2 regions of the Cobetia sp. PDI-12MA genome follow, and region 1 is predicted to be linked to the other one. Evidence: predicted binding sites of a transcription regulator. Region 1 holds the regulator's gene; the other holds the start of a gene.
The links. The regulator PhoB, encoded in region 1, activates phosphate uptake and scavenging genes when phosphate is short. The targets are predictions, from matches to a motif close to TGTCATANNNNTGTCANA.

Region 1 (3,208 bases):
CACCGCGTAGTGACAGGCTGGCATCGGCCTCGATGGAGAAGGTGTGGCGTCCCTGGGACAGGCCTTCGGCGTCGTCGCGGATATGGCCGAGCAGGGCACTCATGTCGATGCAGCGGCCGTTGTCGGACAGCTCGTCGGTTTCCAGGCGTGACAGGGTCAGCAGGTCCTCGACCAGGTGCTGCATGCGGTCGGTCTGGCTCTTCATCTGGCCCAGCCCACGCTGCCAGCGCGGTGGCAGGTCATCGGCGTAATCGGAGTAGGTCTCGAGATAGCCGGCCAGTACCGTCAGCGGCGTGCGCAGTTCATGGGAGACATTGGCCACGAAGTCGCGGCGCATCTCTTCCAGGCGATAGAGGCGGGTGACGTCACGCAGCATGACCAGACGTTCGTTGTCACCGAACAGGGTGATGGAAATCTGCAGCGTCAGGTTGTCAGACAGCGGCGACTGCAGCGTCAGCGGCTCGCGGTAGGCCAGCCGATTGAAGTAGTCGATGAAGGCGGGGTCACGCAGATAGTTGGTGATGTGCTGGCCGCGGTCGTGGCTGGCCTTGAGACCGACCAGCTGCTCGGCAGCGCTGTTCCACCATTCCATGTCACCGTGGTTGTCCAGCATCACCAGGCCGTCGCGCATGGCCTCGGAGGATTCCTGGATACGGTTGAGGATGCTGCGCAGTCGCTCCTGAGTCTGACGCTGGCCCTTCTGATAGCGGTAGAGACGATCGAGCAGGTCTCCCCACACGCCATCGCCGGGCGGTGGCTCTTCATGGGGATTGGTGATCAGCCAGGTATAGAGGCTCTTCAAGTGCTTGAGATGGACGAACAGATACAGCGCCAGACCCAGCGCCAGGCCCCAGCCCAGATGGCCCAGCAGGCCACCGATCAGGCCGAAGCCACCGGCAAGGTAGCCGAGGCGCCATAGCTCGTTGGTCCAATAGCGCATGAATCCCTCAGGCCTGAGCGCTGAAGCGGTAACCGGTGCCACGGACGGTCTGGATCAGATGCTGATGGCCTGTGCCCAGCGCCTTGCGCAGGCGGCGGATGTGCACGTCCACGGTGCGCTCCTCGACATAGACGTTACCCCCCCATACCTGGTCGAGTAGCTGGCTGCGGGTGTAGGCACGCTCCTGATGCGTCATGAAGAACTGCAGCAGGCGATATTCGGTCGGGCCGACATCCAGTGAGTTGCCGTGGGCGGTGACGCGGTGGCTGGCCGGGTCGAGCATCAAGCCTTCGACTTCCACTGCCTCCTCGACCCCCTTGGGGGTGGTGCGACGCAGCACGGCCTTGAGACGGGCGACCAGCTCGCGTGGCGAGAAGGGCTTGGTGATGTAGTCGTCGGCACCGGCTTCCAGGCCTTGAATCTTGTTGTCTTCCTCGCCCTTGGCGGTCAACAGGATGATCGGCAGTTCCGAGGTGGTCTCGTCTCGCTTGAGACGCCGCGCGAGCTCCAGGCCACTGGTGCCCGGCATCATCCAGTCCAGCAACAGCAGATCGGGCTTTTCATCGACGACGATGGCGTGGGCGTCCTGGGCATTGTCTGCCTCCAGCACGCGGTAATCCGCCATTTCGAGGGCGACGGCGATCATCTCGCGAATCGAGGATTCATCGTCGACAATCAGTACGGTCTTGGAGCTCATCGCTAGATCCCATGCAGCAGTCGGCGCACGCGCCAGAATGACAAGTCGATGACGATTACAACCCGCTTATATGACAACCAGATGACAACTGCCAGCATGGCAGCTTGCACGCAAGCCTGCCAGCCGCCTTGGAGGCGCGGCAGGCAGGCATGAATCGTGGGCTGGGGAGCAACCGGGGGCAGGGATAGCTTTAAATTAAATAATGCGAATATTTATGCAGGAGTCAGCTCATCGGCCAGGTCGCCAGGGCGATACCGGCGAAGATCAGCAGCCCCGTCCAATGATTGTTGAGGAACGCCTGGAAGCAGGGCGCACGCTCACGCTCACGGATCAGACGTTGCTGCCAGACGAAGGTGACGGCGGCGGCAGCCAGCCCCAGCCAGTAGAAGATGCCCAGCGCCAGCTGCAGGCCGATGCCGATCAACACCACCAGCATGCCCAGCTGCAACAGGCCGATCATCAGCTTGTCGGCACGCCCGAACAGCACGGCGGTGGACTTGATGCCCACCTTGAGGTCGTCGTTGCGATCGACCATCGCATAGGCGGTGTCGTAGGCCACCGTCCACATCAGGTTGGCCGCGAACAGCCACCAGCCGTAGGTCGGCACCTCCTCCAGCGTCGCGGCGAAGGCCATCGGAATCGCCCAGCCGAAGGCGGCGCCCAGCACTACCTGGGGCAGATGATGGAAGCGCTTCATGAATGGGTAGCTGGCTGCCAACAGCACGGCGACGATCGACAGCAGCACCGTGGTCAGGTTGGTGAAGCACACCAGCACGAAGGCGGCCGCGACCAGCCCCCCGAACAGTGTCAGCGCCTCGCGCTCCGAGATGCGGCCCGAGGTCAGCGGTCGGTCACGCGTGCGCTCGACATGCTTGTCCCAATGCCGATCGGCGTAGTCGTTGATCACGCAGCCGGCGGCGCGCATCAGGTAGACCCCGGCGATGAAGATCAGCAGGGTCGTGCGCTCGGGGATGCCATCTGCCGCCAGCCACAGTGCCCATAGGGTCGGCCACATCAGCAGCCAGGTGCCGATGGGGCGGTCCAGCCGTGTCAGGGCGAGGTAGTCGGCCAGTCTGGAAGGACGCGAAGCGGCGGAAGTGGATGACGCGGTCATCGGGGCTCCTGGGCGGGTGGTAGTGGGCAAGGGAAGAGAGGGAAACGAGGCCAGTCGGCCGCACGGCTCAGGTCAGTTGCAGCGCGTGCTGGAAGGCTGGCGTGAAGCCCTCCTGCACCAGCACCTTGAAGCGACCATGCGAGAACATCGAGCGGCGCATCCACAGGCTGGTGGTGCGGGCCAGCGGCCTGGAGCTCGAAAGCACCAGCGGGGCGCGGCTGATATCGATGGCGCTGCGTATCAGGTCGGGCTGGCGAAACAGCCAATGGCCCAGCGAGCGCTCGCCCAGCGTCGAGAGGCGATGACCGTGGGCCAGGTCCAGCGCCGCCAGCGAGCGTGCGATCACCCATGGCGTATCGCCATGACAGAGCGCCACTTCGCGTCGCCAGACATGCCGGCGTGGGCCGATGCCCAGCAGGCGTGCTTCATCAAGCCGCGCGGGGCCGGTGTCCTGAAG
Region 2 (3,208 bases), 360 kb from region 1:
ACTTCACAGCCGTTCGGGCCAACCGCGAAGCGCTTGAGGTGTGCCTGGTTATCGGCACCGATCACGGCAGCATCCCCTTCAGCCTGCTGAAGCGTGGCCGGCACGACGGCCAACACCTGGTCATTGGTGGCATCCGCCACACCGGCGTAGCCGTTGTCCGTCTGGATCCACAGGATGCCCTGCTCGTCCTCACGTTCGTCGAAGTAGAGGCCATCCGGACTGGCGAATTCATTCATCTCGGTCAGGCCGGACAGATTGTCGGCATCACTGGCCGCTGCACCGAACACGAAGATCTCCCAATCGAAGGCGGTGTGATCCCCTGCCTCGCGCCAGCGGATGATCTGTCCCGCCTCGTTGTCACCGCGCGGATTGGCGGCATTGGTCGGCGCCGTCCTGTAACCGACTCCCGGCTCCTCGATGGTCTTGCCGTCATTGGTGAAGGCAGCCGCGGTCCCCTCTTCGGTGCGCTTGGAATTGTTGGTCAGTGTCATGTAGACCTCACCGGAAGCCGGGTCGACGGCGCCCCACTCCGGGCGGTCCATCGGCGTGGCGCCCATCAGATCCGCCGCGTCCACGGTATGGATGATGATACCGGCCAGGTCATCGGCCGCCAGCCCCAGAGCCTCGGCCAGGGTGCGGCCATCCCTGGTCACGGCCTCCGGCGTCAGCTTGAGCCACTTGCCGGTGCCATCGGCGGAGAACTGGGCGACATACAGCGTGCCCTTGTCCAGGTACTTGTCGCCGATCGCCAGGCGGTCCTTGAAGTCACCGGCGCCACGCGCATCAGCGGCGTCCCACTTGGCGTCTGACACGAACTTGTAGATGTACTCGTTGCGCGAATCGTGACCGGAGTAGAAGACCACCGGCTCCCCCTCGACCAGCTTGCCCGGCCAGCAGCCCTCGTGACGGAAGCGGCCCAGCGCGGTGCGCTTGATGGCCTGCTCGCCGGTGTAGGGGTCGATCTCGACGATATAACCGAAGGTCCGCGGTTCGTTACGGTAATCCTTGTCGGCGCTGTCTGCCGTCGGCGTGTTGTCGAAACGCGCGAATTCGCCTTCGACTTCACTGGCATCTCCAGCGGCAGTTTCCCAGCCATAGCGGCCACGCTCGGTCTCGATGCCGATACGGTTGTCATCGAGCTGACGATCGCTGCGCTTGACGAAGTAACCCGGCCAGTTCTCTTCGCAGGTCAGGTAGGTGCCCCACGGGGTGTAGCCGTTGGCGCAGTTGTTGTTGGTACCACGGGTGCGCATGCCATCCGGCGAGAAGGCTGTCTTGACGTAATCGCTTCCCGCCACCGGGCCGCTCAGCTTCATTTCACTGGCGCTGGTGTAGCGACGGTTGTAGCGCGAATCACCCACCACTTCCCACTTGCCGTTGCTGTCCTTCCTGACCTCGACGATTGTCACGCCGTGGGCGTTGATCTCGGTGCGCACTTCATCGACCGGGCGCTTGCCGGAATCCGCATTGGTCGCGCCGCCCTTGGGCGCCCACAGAGCATCCTGATCGATGTATTCGTTGTTCATGACCAGCAGGAAGTTGCTGGAGGCCGTGTCGTCGCTCAAGGCGAAGTTGTGCATGCCATCGTGATGCATGCCGACGGTGTTGAGCTGGATATCCGGCGTCATCGCCAAATCCTTGCTCCACTCGGGTGCCTTGGCATTGAGCGGTGTGCCCCACGGCGCCAGCACCTGTGCGGTATATCCCTTGGGAACCACGACGGCATCCGTGCGTGACCCCTTGATGGACTCGAATGCCAGCGCCAGCGGCGTCTTCTTGCCCGCTTCGTTGCTGGCGGCGTTGGCCGTGGTGCTCAGCCCCGCAAGACCGAAACCACCGAGCATGCTGGCAGCCGCCATGCCAAGGCCACCCTGCAAGACACGACGACGCGAGATGTGTCGCTCGATGACAGATGAGAATGTCTCGTTGCTGCTGGGATTAAGCAGGCGATGGTCTTCGATTTCCTTGCTCATGTCGCTTCACCGTAGTCAGGTTTCGGGTTGTTCTGTTCAGGCATGCCCCGCAAGTGCATGCCGAAGGCAACAAGAGTGATACGCGAGCCCGATGACAATTCCGTGACGAAGGGACAACAGCGACGATAGACGACAGCGCCCAACGGCCTTTCGACCGTTGGGCGCAGGGGCTTCAGGAGACAAGCCGACAAATTCAGCAATTATCAGACAAGCGCGTCGTCATCCTCCCGACGAGGCGCGGGCCTGGCGTCCGAGACCTGATGTATAGAGCCTTGCATCAGGCCTCGCGCAGGCGCTCGGCGGCCAGGTTCAGCAAATGCTCGGTAGTTTCCCAGCCCAGGCAGGCATCGGTGACGGACACGCCATGACGCAGCTGGGAGAGCTTCTCCGCTGCCGGCAAGGCCTGCTTGCCTTCATTGAGGTGACTCTCGAGCATCACGCCGATCAAGGCATCATCCCTCGCCAGACGCTGAGAGAGCACATCCAGCATCACCTCACTCTGGCGGCGGTGGTCCTTGCGGGAGTTGGCGTGACTGCAATCGACCATCAGGCGCGGCGTCAGGCCAGCGCCTTCCAGCTCACGCCGGCAGGCGGCCACCGAGGCGGCGTCATAGTTGGGCTGGCCATGACCGCCGCGCAGCACCACATGGGTATGCGGATTGCCCGCGGTCTCGATCAGCGCCGGACGCCCACTGTCATCCATGCCGAAGTGGCGATGCCCATGCGCCGCCGCTCCGATGGCCTGCACGGCGACCTCGACGCCTCCGTCAGTGCCGTTCTTGAACCCCACGGCACAGCCGAGGCCGGAGGCCATCTCGCGATGGATCTGCGACTCAGTGGTGCGGGCACCGATGGCTGCCCAGCCGAGCAGGTCTTCCAGGTAAGCGGCGGTCAGCGGCTGCAGCAGCTCCGTCGCCACCGGCAGGCCCAGCTGGTTGATCTCGCGCATCAGCTCGCGCGCCTGACGCAGGCCGGTGGCCATGTCATCGCTGCCATCCAGATGCGGATCATAGGCCAGCCCCTTCCAGCCCACCGTGGTGCGCGGCTTCTCGACATAGACACGCATCACCAGCTTGAGGCGATCACGCACCTGCGGCTCGATCAGCGCCAGGCGCTGGGCGTACTCACGCGCGGCCTTGAGATCATGGATGGAGCACGGCCCGACCACCACCAGCAGACGATCATCGTCGCCGGCGAGAATGGCATTGATCTCATCGCGATGCTGGCGAATCTGG

Region 2: a site for PhoB is predicted at 2,064-2,081, ahead of AC5WNI_RS15200 (PhoX family protein). Genes of this name have one in related genera too.

What each region holds. Positions count from the first base shown of each region.
Region 1 is NZ_CM183351.1:3,963,534-3,966,741, reverse strand. It holds gene phoR (phosphate regulon sensor histidine kinase PhoR) at 1-940, opposite strand, end outside; gene phoB (phosphate regulon transcriptional regulator PhoB) at 948-1,637, opposite strand; gene ubiA (4-hydroxybenzoate octaprenyltransferase) at 1,861-2,751, opposite strand; gene AC5WNI_RS16790 (chorismate--pyruvate lyase family protein) at 2,819-3,208, opposite strand, start outside.
Region 2 is NZ_CM183351.1:3,600,889-3,604,096, forward strand. It holds gene AC5WNI_RS15200 (PhoX family protein) at 1-1,973, opposite strand, end outside; gene AC5WNI_RS15205 (3-deoxy-7-phosphoheptulonate synthase) at 2,251-3,208, opposite strand, start outside.